2 regions of the Arthrobacter sp. sptzw32 genome follow, and region 1 is predicted to be linked to the other one. Evidence: riboswitches for the same ligand, from Rfam matches in the RefSeq annotation. Region 1 holds a riboswitch; the other holds the start of a gene.

The links. A riboswitch is a leader RNA that binds a small molecule or an ion and turns the genes downstream of it on or off. The one in region 1 is predicted to bind cyclic di-AMP.
Region 2: another riboswitch for cyclic di-AMP. It lies ahead of AC5RVN_RS16635 (M23 family metallopeptidase); the one in region 1 lies ahead of AC5RVN_RS03950 (LysM peptidoglycan-binding domain-containing protein).

What each region holds. Positions count from the first base shown of each region.
Region 1 covers NZ_JBNHEZ010000002.1:88,917-95,982, forward strand. Annotated here, with positions in the region: gene AC5RVN_RS03940 (APC family permease) at 1-680, shown strand, start outside; gene AC5RVN_RS03945 (protein adenylyltransferase SelO) at 677-2,152, shown strand; gene AC5RVN_RS03950 (LysM peptidoglycan-binding domain-containing protein) at 2,254-3,105, opposite strand; cyclic di-AMP (ydaO/yuaA leader) riboswitch at 3,109-3,280, opposite strand; gene AC5RVN_RS03955 (TraR/DksA family transcriptional regulator) at 3,663-4,019, shown strand; gene AC5RVN_RS03960 (DNA alkylation repair protein) at 4,016-4,585, shown strand; gene AC5RVN_RS03965 (DUF1810 domain-containing protein) at 4,569-5,012, shown strand; gene AC5RVN_RS03970 (glucose 1-dehydrogenase) at 5,094-5,987, opposite strand; gene AC5RVN_RS03975 (metallophosphoesterase family protein) at 6,106-6,612, opposite strand; gene AC5RVN_RS03980 (DUF1918 domain-containing protein) at 6,708-6,899, shown strand; gene AC5RVN_RS03985 (NUDIX domain-containing protein) at 6,942-7,066, shown strand, end outside.
Region 2 covers NZ_JBNHEZ010000010.1:45,678-52,743, reverse strand. Annotated here, with positions in the region: gene AC5RVN_RS16645 (NlpC/P60 family protein) at 1-361, opposite strand, end outside; gene AC5RVN_RS16640 (C40 family peptidase) at 526-1,236, opposite strand; cyclic di-AMP (ydaO/yuaA leader) riboswitch at 1,307-1,487, opposite strand; gene AC5RVN_RS16635 (M23 family metallopeptidase) at 1,616-2,437, opposite strand; cyclic di-AMP (ydaO/yuaA leader) riboswitch at 2,447-2,658, opposite strand; gene AC5RVN_RS16630 (iron-dependent transcriptional repressor DtxR) at 2,803-3,498, opposite strand; gene serC (phosphoserine transaminase) at 3,777-4,907, shown strand; gene AC5RVN_RS16620 (DUF3027 domain-containing protein) at 5,059-5,952, opposite strand; gene AC5RVN_RS16615 (cold-shock protein) at 5,958-6,341, opposite strand; gene AC5RVN_RS16610 (hypothetical protein) at 6,559-6,792, shown strand; gene AC5RVN_RS16605 (helicase-associated domain-containing protein) at 6,803-7,066, shown strand, end outside.

The sequences.
Region 1 (7,066 bases):
TGACCGGGCTGGGAATAGCTGTACTCCTTTACATGCTGGTGGCTGTCTCGGTGGTCAGCGTACTGACGCCAACCGAGCTTGAGAACATTCGGGAAGCCGAAGGAGCCGCGCTTCTTGAGGTGGTCCACAAGGGTTCGCCCGACTTCCCGATAGACAGGATCTTTCCGTTCCTGGCGGTCTTCGCCGTAGCCAACACAGCACTGATCAACATGCTGATGGCCAGCCGCCTCATCTACGGAATGGCACGCCAGCACGTCCTGCCGCGTACCCTCGGAAAGGTCCTGCCGGGCCGCCGTACCCCGTGGGCCGGCATCGTCTTCTCCACCGTCCTGGCGCTGGGACTCATCCTGTACGTCACCAGCGATCCGGAAAGCAACATCGTGGCCAACCTGTCCGGGACCACTGCCTTCCTGCTGCTCTGCGTCTTCACGGTAGTAAACGTTGCCTGCCTTGTACTGCGCCGCAAGCGGGACCCCAACCGCAAGGTGTTCTTCACCTCGCCCGGGCAGTTGCCGCTGGTGGCGGCCCTGCTGTGCGCTTTCCTTGCCGGCCCATGGGTGGGCAGGAACGTCATCCAGTACCAAATTGCCGGCGGTCTGATGGCCATCGGCGTTGTGCTCTGGTTTGTCACATGGCTGATAAACCGGAGAACGAACCACGAGGAAAGGCTTAACACATGACAGCTGCTGCAGAAACAACTGTCGCTTTGGACGGACGCTTTGCCCGGGAACTGCCCGAGCTGGCGGTTCCCTGGCAGGCAGAGGAAGCACCTGATCCAAAGCTGCTGGTTCTCAATGATGCGCTGGCAGGGGATCTGGGACTCGATCCGGAATACCTTCGGTCCGCGGAGGGCGTACGCCTCCTCCTCGGAAACCACGTTCCGGAAGGATCGACGCCGGTGGCCCAGGCCTACGCCGGCCACCAGTTCGGCGGCTACTCGCCCCTGCTCGGCGACGGCCGCGCACTCCTGCTAGGTGAGCTGACGGGCCCGGACGGCCGGCTGCGGGACATCCACCTGAAAGGGTCGGGCCGCACTCCCTTCGCCCGTGCCGGGGACGGGCGGGCCGTCGTCGGACCCATGCTGCGCGAGTACCTCATCAGTGAGGCGATGCACGCACTCGGCATCCCCTCAACGCGCTCCCTTGCCGTCGTGGCCACTGGCCGGCCGGTGCGCAGGGAGACCATGCTTCCAGGGGCGGTACTGACACGGGTGGCCAGCAGCCATCTGCGCGTGGGGAGCTTCCAGTACGCACGGGCCACCGAAAACATGGACCTCCTGCGCCGCCTGGCGGACCATGCGATCAGCCGGCACCACCCCCAGGCCGCAAACGCCGAAAACCCGTACCTGGCGCTCTTCGAAGCAGTGGTGTCCACCCAGGCGGAACTGGTGGCCCAGTGGATGCTGGTGGGATTCGTCCACGGCGTGATGAACACGGACAACATGACCATCTCCGGGGAAACCATCGATTATGGGCCCTGCGCTTTCATGGACGCCTTCAACCCGGCCGCGGTGTACAGCTCCATCGATGTGGGCGGGCGCTACGCCTACGCCAACCAGCCGGTTATCGCGGAATGGAATCTGGCCCGCCTGGCCGAGGCCATGCTGCCACTCTTCCATGAAGACCAGGAACAGGCCGTTGCCCCAGCGGTGGAAGCACTTGGCAAGTTCCGCCGGCAATACAGTGACGCCTGGTTCGCCGGCATGAAAACCAAACTCGGCCTGGCGGAAGCCCCGGCCGGAAGCGCGGAGGCCGAAGAGGCCTCGGAGCTGGTGGACGGGCTGGTGGCCCTGCTGAAGGACGGACCGATCGACTACACGTCCTTTTTCCGCAACCTCTCGCACGCGGCCAGGGGCAACGACCGCCCCGCCCGCGGAATGGTTCTTGACCTGGCGGCCTTCGATGCCTGGGCCGGGCGGTGGCGCGCCTTGCAACCGGACGGGGACCTGATGGACACGGTCAATCCCGCCTACATCCCGCGCAACCATTTGGTGGAGGAAGCGCTCGCCGCAGCAACGGGGGGAGACCTTGATCCCTTTACCCGGCTCCTGGACGTGGTCAGTGCCCCGTTCAGTGAGAGGCCCGGGCTGGAACGCTATGCCGAAGGAGCGCCGGAGGACTTCGGCAGCTACCAGACCTTCTGCGGGACCTGAAAATCCCCACCTGGTGCCGGAACCAGGGGAGACCCGATGAAACAAAACAGGGGCGGCAGCCAGGATTAATCCCGTCTGCCGCCCCTGTTCGGGTGGTGTGACTACGCTACGCGGACGAAGGAAGCGCCGCCGAGCCAGCTGATGGAGTGGACCTCGGTCTTGAAGCCGTCCACGCCGCCGCTGACAACCTGGCCGTTGCCGGCGAAGACGCCAACGTGGCCTGCGGTGATAACCAGGTCACCGGGAGCCGGGGTGGCAACGGTGGTGCCGTACTGGTAGAACTGGCCGGGAGCGAGGTCGCCAACGCTCTTGCCAACTGCGCGGAGTGCCTTCTCCACCATGGCGGTGCAGTCCTGCTGGACGCCCAGCTGGCCGTAGGCGTTGGCCAGAATGGCTGCGCCGGTGCCCGTGCCGGTGGCTGCGGGAGCTGCCGGGGCAGGTGCAGCCGGAGCAGGTACGGCAGCCGTGGAGGCGTAGGACAGGTTCATGCCGGTGTTGGCAGGAGCGGCAGCCTTGGCGGGAGCCGGGGCGGCGGCCGGAGCAACTGCAGCGGAGCCGGCACCGGGGATCTGGATCTGGTCGCCGGGGTAGATGATGGCGGTGATCGCCAGGCCGTTGGCAGCCAGGACGTCGTTCAGGGCTACGCCGTGGGCTGCCGCGATGGCACCGAGGGTATCGCCGGAAACAACAGTGTGGACGTTGGCTGCGGCTGCTGCCGGGGCGGCCACTGCAGCAGCCGGTGCTGCGTAAGCCTGGGTGTTAGTGGTCTCGGTGGTGTCCGGACCGGTTACGCCTGCGTGGGCCGGGGCGCCGACACCGAAGGCAATGCCGGATGCTGCTGCAACGGCGAGCGCCGGGCGGCCAAGGGACTTGACTGACACAGCCAAACCCTGGAGCGCGATTGAGCGGGCCGGAGTCGCGCGGTGACGGGCGGTGATGGAATTTTTTGACACGGTTGATCGCCTCTCCCATGCCTGCGGGGTGAGCTGTCGGGTTCGGGTTGGAGATACCCGGCCGGGAGCACATCCGGAAAAAGCGGAGGTGCTATCGACTTAACCCCAAGGCCTCATATGAGGCCGCGGAAACTTGGTTCCCCCGTCCCTGCCAGCTGAAGAGCGTTGGTTCCCGGGTCAGTGGCAGGGCTCGGCATACTGAGGGGAATGTCCCGTCTGGGAGGGACACCTGAAGACCCTAACCCGTGCGGGGCCCCATTGTCACGTTTGGGTAACATACGAGGTGCTTCTACCGCATTCCGCAAACGACTGGAGGGTTGCAGCACCCCAGCCTGACCTTGCGAGATAGGCGCGCCGGAGATGTGGCTCGTGTTCTTTGTCACAGACCTATAACCTCGGCGTGAAACAGGCCGCCCTGGGATTCCGCGGCAGGAGGATATCGGGCTGGAAGGAAGGCTCCGGAATTCGGCCAGGCAACCGGGGCCCAGCGTGGCAGGCACGGCCTGGAACTGCTCCGGTGACGGGGAACAGGCACTGACCCCGCGTAGGCTTTTGCCATGCCTGACTACGAAAGGTTCCGGATCCTGCTGGAGGAGGAGCGGGAGCGCAAAATTGCTCTCCTCCCGGCCCTCCGCGAGGACATCGCCTCGGCAAACTCGGCCCGGCAGGACTCGAATGTGGATGACGAGCATGACCCCGAAGGCGCCACCATCGCCTTCGAGCTGTCCCAGGCTTCGGCCCTGCTGCAGCAGAGCAGTGCCGGGCTCCACCAGGTAGACGCAGCCCTGGCCAGGATCGCCGCCGGCACCTACGGCACCTGCGCCGTCTGCGGTGAAGCCATTGCCGAGGGCAGGCTGGAGGCAAGGCCGTGGACGCCGTTCTGCATCCGGCACGCCGCGGCAGGCCGCCGATGACCAGCGGCAGGGAGCAGGTGGCGGCTGCCGCCGCATTTATTGACCGCACCCTGCAGAATGAGGGCTCCTGGTACCGGGCGGACGACGTCGAGGCCCGGCTCGGCGGTCGGTTGGCCTCCTACGGTTCTTCAGTGGGCGCTGTCCGGGGAACGGTCCGCGACGCCCTGCGCAAGTTCAAGGATTTTGATCACGACGGCGTTATGCAGCTCGCGTCCGCGCTGTGGGGCCAGCCACGGCCCGGCTCAAGGGCCGTATATGAACGCCGCCTCGCCGCCGTCGTCCTGCTGCAGTCCAAAGTGTCACTCCTGCGCCACACGGACCTGACCCGGGTTGAGGGCTTCCTGCGGACTGCCGCGACCCAAGAACTGGCCGGCCCCCTGCTGGCCGATGTTGTGGCGCCGTTTTTGGCACGGCTTGACGGACACGGGCGGCAACGTGCCAATGTCGTCCTCGCCCGCTGGCGGACGGACCCGGACAGCCAGTTGCGCCGCGCAGCGGACTATCTTGAACACCATTCAGAACCCGAAGCCCCACCACAAGGAGACACCCATGAACGGACCCTTTGACCTTGAACGATTCGTCCACGCCCAGGACAGCGGCGGAACGTACGACCAGGCACTGGCGGAACTGCAGATGGGCAGTAAGTCCGGCCACTGGATGTGGTTCATCTTTCCCCAGCTCGCCGGCCTGGGACAGAGCGACATGTCCCGCCGGTACGCCATCAGCTCCCTCGCTGAAGCCCGGGAGTACCTGGACCATGAGGTGCTGGGCCCGCGGCTGCTCGACTGCGCCCTGGCCCTTACCAACCATGCAGGCCGCACCGCAGAGGACATCCTGGGCGGCATCGATGCCCGGAAGCTGCACTCGTCCATGACGCTGTTCCTGCGCGCGGCACCCGGCGAAACCGTCTTCAAGACCGTCCTGGCCAAGTTTTTTGACGGACAGCCGGACGCCGCGACTGATGAGCTGCTGGCGGGCCAGGACGCGACCTAGAATTTCGAACAAAAGAGCCGACGGCGGTGCCTGCGCTTCCTGCGCAGGGCATCGCCGTCGAACATACCCGGCAGCGCCGGGCTACGGCGAGGGGCTGCCGCCGTTGACGTTCAGCGTTTCCCCGACGACGTAGCTTGACTCCGGCGAGGCCAGGAAGACATACGCCGGGGCGAGCTCGGCCGGCTGGCCTGCACGGCCCAGGGGAGTGGACTGTCCGAACTCCGGCAGTTCCTCCTTGGGCTGGCCGCTGCTGACCTGCAGCGGAGTCCAGATGGGCCCGGGGGCTACGGCATTGACGCGGATGCCCTTGGGCGCGAGCTGCTGGGCCAGTCCCTTGGTGAAGTTGTTGATGCTGGCCTTGGTGGTGGCATAGTCCAACAGCGTGGGTGATGGGTTGTAAGCCTGGATGGAGGTGGTGTTGATGATGGTGGAGCCCGGCGGCATGTGTGGGAGGGCAGCCTTGGTCAGCCAGAACATGGCGTACACGTTCGTCTTCAGGGTGTGGTCGAACTGCTCGTCCGTGATGTCGGTCAGCTCCTCCTGGGCCACCTGCTTCCCGGCGTTGTTCACCAGGATGTCCACTCCGCCCAGCACGGCCACGGCGGTGTCCACCACTTCACGGCAAAGCACCGGGTCCTTCAGGTCGCCGGGCACCTTGACGGCCTTGCGGCCGGCGGCTTCGATGAATCCTGCGATGCGGGCGGCGTCCTCTTCCTCCTCCGGGAGGTAGGACAGGACGACGTCGGCCCCTTCCCGGGCGAAGGCGATGGCTGTGGCTGCACCGATACCGGAGTCCGCGCCAGTCACGATTGCCTTCCTGCCTTCGAGCCGGCCGGTACCGCGGTAGGTTTTCTCACCGAGGTCCGCTTTGGGTTCCAGCTCTGCGTCCAGGCCGGGTTCGGGCTGGTCCTGCTTCGGCGGGGAAATTGTCTCGTAGGCGGTGACCGGATTGCGGAAGGTGTACTGGTCTGTCATGGTGGTCCTCCTGTTGGATCGGAGTGGAACACGAGAAAGCTAAGCATGCTTACCGTTCCAGCCTAGGCAATCAGCCCGTCCCTGCCAACCCGCTCCGTGTTCCTGGCCCAGCCCCCGTTCAGTCCCGCTGAACCTCGACGAGCCTGACCTCCGTGATGCCGCCGGAGTCCACCGCCGCCGTCATGTAGGTGCAGGCAGGCTGGCGGCGCCGGTCTGTAGGTGAGCCGGGATTGAGCAGCCGCAGGCCTCCAGGGGCTGTGGTGTCCCACGGGATGTGGCTGTGCCCGAAGACCAGCACGTCAGCATCCGGGTAGAGCGCCCCGCACCGTGCCTCCCGGCCTTTCGCCGGGCCGGTCTCGTGCACCATGGCGAAGCGGACTCCGTAAAGCGTTGCGGTTGCCGTTTCGGGCAGCCTGGCGCGGAGGCCGGCGCCGTCGTTGTTGCCGTACACGCCGATCAGCCGCCGGCTTCGCCGCTCAAGCTCGTCCAGCAGGTCCACCGTCACCCAGTCGCCCGCGTGGAAAACCACGTCAGCATTCCCGACGGCGGCCCACACCTGCGCGGGGAGCGCCCTGGCGCGTTTGGGCACGTGGGTATCGGCGAGCAGGAGAAGATTCAGCGGCATGGGGAAATCCTGCCATGCTGCCGGTTCGGATTGGCCCTTTCCGGCCCTGTTCCCCGGAGGCAGACAGTCGTAATCTGGGGCTGGAGGTGATAGCCATGGAGGCAGCACAGGGCGACAGGATCATCGTTCACGGAAGGACCGTCGGTGCAACGGACCGGCACGGGGTGATCCTCGAAGTCCGCGGCCAGGGCGGAACCCCGCCATACCTGGTCCGCTTTGACGACGGCCACGAAACCGTCATGTATCCCGGCGGTGATTTCGCCGTCGAACGCGGAAACGGGCAGTAGCGCCGCAGTGTGATGCGCCGCTCCACCTGTCAGACTGGAGCGATGGATCACTTCCCGGCTTCAACACAGTCCTCCACGCCGCCTGTCCGCACCGGCCCCCGCGACCCCGGCGATGCCTGGGTGGAAGGGGAACGGGGCCGGTACTGGGGCAGATTCGGCGCCGCCGG
Region 2 (7,066 bases), on a different contig from region 1:
CGGCTTTCTGAACCTCAGCTTCTGCCTCGACTTCGGGCTCGGGGGCTTCCACTACGGGGGCCGGGGTGGTGGTTACAGCCGGCTTCTCGAAGGAGATGGCGATGGTGGAAGCAGCCGAAATCGGAGCCTCAACGGTTGATTCAACTTCCAGGGTGGAAGCCGGAGCGGAATCACGCTGGACGTTGGCGTCAGCAGCGTTGGCTGCCAGGCCGCTGGTCAGGACAAGGCCGGAAGCCGCTGCGATAACAGCCGCCTGGCGTCCTACGCCGCCGGCGTTGTCGCCGACAGCTTTGGCAATGATGGCGAGCGAGTTGGTTTTGGTGACCTCGGCGCGGTGCCGTGCGGTTGCACGAGTAGTCATCAGTTCTCTCTTTCGTTTTCCTTCGAACCGCATGTAGGCAGCCAAAGGGGACTGGACGTGCCGGCATCTTGGGGGTACGCCGGCACGCCCTGAACGGGGATGTGTGATTTAGCGAAAAGCGTGTTTGGGCAAAGAAAAAGCTCTTGGACCGTAAGGTCGAAGAACTAGTTCATGGTGAAGAACGCGGAGGAGCCGGTAGCGGCTACCGAGTGCAGCAGCGTTCCCTGGGAGGGGTTCAGGGCGCTGATCATCATGCCGTTGCCGACGTAGATGCCAACGTGCGCTCCGCCGTTCTGCATAACAAGGTCACCGGGCTGCGGCGTGGACGTGGGCTTCATTGCAGTCCATGCGTTCACGCGGGGGATGCTGATGCCGGCCTGGGCGTAGACCCACTGGGTGAAGCCGGAGCAGTCCCAGCCATTGGGGGTGGTGCCGCCCCAGACGTACGGGCTGCCGATGCCGGTGTAAGCGATGGCCGCGATGCCCGAGCTGGCCGCGGATGCGACGGGCTCGGCGATCTTCTTTGCTGCTGCTGTGGTGGCAGTCGCCGCAGTGGGGGCAGTTGACGCGGTCGCTGCAGTCGATGCGGCGGGGGCGTCCTCGTCATCGGAGGTTGACTGGACTGTCACAGGCTCCACAACAGGAGCGGCGATGGTGGTCACAACCGGCCGTTCGAAGGAAACGGTAGCCGTGGGTGCCGCGGTGACGGCAAGGGCGGGCTGCGCGGATCCGGACTCGGTGGAAGCGGAGATACCAGCAGTGGTATCTGCTGCATTGGCTGGCAGGCCCATGGTCAGGATGAGGCCGGATGCAGCAGCGATGACTGCAGCCTGGCGACCTACTGTCCCGGCATTGGCACTAACAGCCTTGGACATGGAGTCCAGGGCGTTGGTACGAACCGGTTGCGCGCGGTGGCGCGCCGAATTATGGCGTGAAGACACGAAGGTAGCCTCTCCCAATGCCTGCGAGGTGAGCTGTCGGATTCGGATGGGAGTCACCCGGCCGCGCGGCTTCCTGGGAAGCTTTTGCGACTTAACCCCAAGGCCTTCGAAACTAAAGGCCACAATTGGTTCCCCCGCCCCTGCCAGACGATGAAATGCGAACGGACCTTGAGCGGTGGCAGAGTTAGGCAATCCGCACAAGAGCGTCAACTTCGGAAAAGTTGACGCGAGTTAGACGGTACAGCAGTTTTGCGTGAATGTCACATTCAGGTCACGGCAGGTCAAGATGATTTGATAGCAAGCGGTCACTTGACTAGAGCCAGCTGGTGGGGTCGACGACCTCACCGTTGACCTGGACCTCAAAGTGCAGGTGGCAGCCGGTGGAGGCACCTGTGGTCCCGCTGAGGGCTACAACGTCTCCGCGGGAAACTGTCTGCCCCTCCTTCACGCTGAAGGAGGAGAGGTGGTTGTACGTGGTTTCCAGGCCGTTGCCGTGGTCCACTACAACGCGGTTGCCGCCACCGTACTCGTGCCAGCCGGCGAAGGTAACAGTTCCCGTGGCCGCAGCCAGGACGGATGTGCCGCACTGGGCCACATAGTCCTGCCCGCGGTGGAAGTCGCCGGAGCCTCCCGTGATCGGGCTGACGCGGTAGCCGAACGGCGAAGCAGTGGTCAAGGCAGCGAGTGGGGCACCGAGGCTTCCCGTGGAAGCAGCGCGGGTTACGGCGCCGGCAGACTGGGCGCTGAGCAGCTGCTTCAGCTTTCCGTCCGGGTCCGCCTGGGTGACTACAGCGGAACGGCTGAAGTCAATCGCGGCCCCGGCTTCTGCGGTGATCTGGGGCTGCGGGGCAACAGCTGACGCGGCAACGGCAGAGGATCCCAAGGTATCGGTGGCCATGACGGGACTGGTGGCCGGTACGGTCACGGTGAGTACCAGTCCGGTGGCGGCAAGTGCCACGCCGGCCTTTTGGCCGATGCCGCTGGCTGCAGCGAATTCGGTGACCTGACGGAAGGGACCCCGACGCCGGCGAGCATCACGGTGCGGATCGCGGGGGCGTTCCGAGGTGATGACTTCGACAACGCGCGGTGTCGAAGCAGGGACCGGCGCGCGGCGGCGTCCCCTGGAATTGTGCATGGTCAAGAAGGGTCCTCTCTGGAAAGCCTGCGAAGTTAGCTGTCGGATTCGGGTCAGAGAGTGCAAAGACCCGGTCCGCCGTAAGCAAGCTTCGGCACAGAGATATCCCGGAGGAATCCTTCACTGGAAGAGGCTTGCTGCTGACGGACTTAACCCCAAGGCAGTCCCCCGGCTGCCGCTTGTGGTTCCCCCGCCTCTGCCAGTTACGACTCGTGCTCCTGATCCGCTGGCAGAGCTCGGCTCCGGATCAGGTAACGCTTTAATATCAACTTCAGTTCAACTATAGAGGCAAAAGGGGCAAAGTAACAATTCCGTTATCTTTGCGTAAGCCACTTCACATGGGGTAGGGCACCCGACGGGGATTCTCAGGCGAGGGCCACGAACACGTGGGCCGCTACCTCCGGCGGCAGCTCGAGCGCCCCTTCGATGCCCGGGACCCGGACGGAGATGTAATCACCCACCCGTTCCAGGGACACAGCAGCGCCAGGCCGGATGCCGCCCTCGTCAAGCTGCGAGAGCAGCTCAGGCTCCACCTGGATGGGTTCAGCAAGCCGGCTGATGGTGACAACAGAGGCAGAGCCGTAGGACTTCATCGCCTCCAGAAGGCTGACAGCCCCGTCGCCAAAACCAAGGGAAGGCATGCCGCCCAGCGCGGCCAGCCCGGGGATGGGGTTTCCGTACGGAGACTTGGTGGGGTGGTCGAGCATCTCGTAGATGCGCCGTTCCACCCGCTCGCTCATCACGTGCTCCCAGCGGCAGGCCTCGTCATGGACGTAGGCCCAGTCCAGTCCGATCACGTCGGCGAGGAGCCGCTCAGCCAGGCGGTGCTTGCGCATGACTTCGGTGGCGCGCTTACGGCCGGTCTCAGTGAGCTCCAGGTGGCGGTCGCCGGAAACCACCACGAGGCCGTCCCGCTCCATCCGTCCAATGGTCTGGGAAACGGTGGGTCCGGAGTGGCGAAGCCGTTCGGCGATACGCGCACGCAGGGCAACGATGTTCTCTTCCTCGAGCTCCAGAATGGTCCGAAGGTACATCTCCGTAGTATCAATCAGATCCGTCATCCAGCTCAGCTCCTCGAGCGCAGTACCTTGCGTTGTCCCACCGTATCGCCTTCAACTGCGACGTAGTCCGTGGAAAAGCTTAGCCTATTTTGACTTTGTCCGATTAGTTGCGGCGGGCTGTGTGACCGTCTCATTGACTGGACTATGACGGCTCCGGTTCCCGCCCCAACAGTCCCACAGGGCAGAATGAGGGAGGCCCTGGTTGCAGCTGTCACCGGCTGCCGGCCACCAGCACCCGTCCGGACCAAAGCCGTGTCCACGCCGAAATTGGAGCACCTGTGAGCGAACCCAGCATCACTATTCCCGCCGACCTCCTGCCCCGGGACGGACGGTTCGGCGCAGGGCCGTCCAAGGTCAGACCGGAGCAGATTGATGCCCTGTCCGCGGCCGCGAAAAACATCCTGGGTACGTCCCACCGGCAGGCCCCGGTCAAGAACCTCGTTGGCTCCGTCCGCGAGGGCCTCAGCCAGTTCTTCCAGGCCCCGCAAGGGTACGAAGTTGTACTCGGCGTCGGCGGCTCCACAGCGTTCTGGGACATTGCCAGCTTCGGCCTTGTGGAAAAGAAAGCCCAGCACTTGTCCTTCGGCGAGTTCGGATCGAAATTCGCAGCGGCTACCAACAAGGCGCCTTTCCTCGAGGCCTCTTCCATCATCAAGTCCGAGCCCGGCACCCGCCCCTCCGCCCAGGCCGAAGCCGGTGTAGACGTCTACGCCTGGCCCCAGAACGAGACCAGCACCGGCGTCGCAGCCCCCGTGCAGCGTGTCGATGGGGTGGACGAGGGCTCACTGGTGCTTGTGGACGCAACGTCCGCAGCGGGTGGACTGGATGTGGACGTTGCACAGAGTGATGTCTACTATTTCGCTCCGCAGAAAAACTTTGCCTCCGACGGCGGGCTCTGGCTTGGCCTGTTCTCCCCCGCCGCACTGGAACGGGCGGCGCGGATCAGGTCCAGCGGCCGCTGGATTCCCGATTTCCTGGATTTGCAAACCGCCATCGACAACTCGCGCCTGAACCAGACCTACAACACCCCGTCGCTGTCCACCCTGGTAACGCTGGACGCGCAGGTGCAGTGGTTGAACTCCAACGGTGGTTTGGATTTCGCTTCTGCCCGCACAGCTGATTCTGCCGGACGCATCTACAGCTGGGCCGAGGCGTCGGAATTCGCCACCCCTTTCGTCACCAACCCGGATGAGCGTTCCAACGTCATCGCAACCATTGACTTCGATGAGTCTGTTGACGCCACCGTGGTTGCCAAGGTCCTGAGGGCCAATGGAATTGTGGACACGGAGCCGTACCGCAAGCTCGGCCGAAACCAACTGCGCATCGCGACGTTCGTGGCGATCGAGCCGGCAGATGTTTCCGCCCTTCTCGCCAGCATCGACTACGTCGTGGGCGAACTGCGCAAGTGAATCGTGCTGCGTCGCGAAACGGGGCTGCGCCAGAAGCCCAAATAATTTAACACCTATTGGTTAAGTACGACGGCGCCGCCCGGGTTTCCCGGTCGGCGCCGTTGGTGCGTCGGAGCTGGTCACTCAGCCCGCGTTCGCGTGACTTTGAGCCTTAGTGCCTTCCGGCGTCGTGGTCGAAGGGCTGCGCCGGGGCCTCAGCGTCCTGCTCTTCCCCCTGCTGCCGTTCGCCGTCCTGTGCTTCGCCGGACTGCGCTTCGCCGTCCTGTGCTTCGCCGGACTGCGCTTCGCCCAGGCCGACAGCATCCAGGGAAGCGGCAACGCCCTCGGCAGGTTCACCGGAAAAAGGTTCAGTGGGGTCAGGTTCAGTGGAGGCAGCGCCCGCTGTCCAATCGGGAACCGCAACAGTTTCAGGCGCCTCCGCCGCTGTTTCAAAGACGTGCTGTTCGGCTGTTTCCGGTTCCGGTTCCTGCTCATCCTCGGGCCGGACGCGTTCCGCCCACGGCACCCATTCCGGCGCGAGGATGGATTCCTCGGACGGCAGGAGGCCGAGCTCGTTGACTGTGACTACTTTGGACCGGGAGTTCCGTGTCAGCACGGCGAACCACTGCCAACCGACGTAACCGGGCAGCCTGCATTCAAAGAGGTGGGTTACCAGCCGGTCGCCTTCGCTTTTAGCTGCCAGGTGCGCCCCAATGTCTGACGCAGAGGTGATGCCTGCAAGGGCGGTCCGTGCCGTGTCCACGGCAGCGGCAAGGAAAGCGTCCGGCTTTCCGGTCCGCCACACAGGCACCCCTGCCCGCCGCTTGGCCGGTTTGGCTGTTGCAACCGTCGGCGCGGCAGGCGGAAGGCCTGCAGAGGCGGCAGCAACATCGGCCTCCCCGGCCGGTGCGGCACCTGCCTGAAGCGCCACCAGGTCCACTGATGCGGGATCCACCGACACCGGGTCCACCAACTCAATGTCCAGCGAGCCCGCGGCCAAGGACGCCAGGTCCACCGGTTCCGGGACGGTTGACTGCGGGTCCTGCTGATCAGCTTCCGGTTTCATGGGGCCTAAACGTCCAGCTCGTCGGCAACCTTACGCAGGGCGGCAGCGATGGCCTTGCCCTTATTGCCTTCCGGGTATTTGCCGTTGGAGAGGGTTCCGGACAGGTTGTCCAGGACGGTCACGAGATCCTGGACAAGCGGTGCAAGGTCCTTCGCGCTGGGCCTTTTGGCCTTCGCGATGGACGGCGTTTTGTCCAGCACGCGCAGGCCCAGGGCCTGGGCGCCCTTGCGGCCATCGGCCACACCGAATTCAACGCGGGTGCCGGCCTTCAGCTCCGTGACGCCCTCGGGCAGCGACGACTTGGGCAGGAAGACTTCCTGTCCGTCTTCGCCCGCGAGGAATCCGAAGCCTTTTTCCTTGTCATACCACTTGACCTTGCCGGTAGGCACGTAATTAACCTTCTTCGTTCTGACGTCTTGAGACACGGCCAGCCGTCACCGCATCCGCATTGCTGTGCGGGTTCAGGGTATGACGGCTGGAGACCGTGTTGGTCTGTATCCCTCAAGGTTATCCTGACAACTGCCGTTATCCTGCTTTCGATGGCGCTCCGCAACGCACCGGCGCACCCCTGCAGAGCTGTCAGGCCGGACTGTTAGCGTTACATCCATGACACCCTCGCGTTACCGGCGTCCCCTGACGATCCTCGCCGCAGCCATTGCCGTGATTTCACTGGCAGCGGTGGCTGCCGTTATGGCCTTCGCCTTTGCCGGTTCCGTGTCGCCGGTTTGGGTCACGTACACCGCCCTTTACGGCTTGCCGCTGGCATTCCTCCTGATGCTGTTCCTTGTCCTGGACAGCGCCGCCGGACGCCGCAGGGCAGGAAAACACGACGGACGGTAACGTTGGACTGATGTCCCTCATTCGCGCGCTCAGCAAGGACCTGGAGGCCCGCAGCGATGACTCGTTGCAGGCACTGTTCGACGCGCGGCCAGACCTCATCTCGCCTCCGGTTCCCGACTTCGCCGCCCTCGCAGCCAGGGCCAGCGGGCGGGTCAGCGTCCAGCGCGCGCTGGAGCGGCTCAACCGGCCGCAGATGCAGGTCCTTGAAACCCTCCATCTGTGCACCAACACGGATACGGAGCACAGTGCCTCCGCGGCAGGATTGCGGAAGATG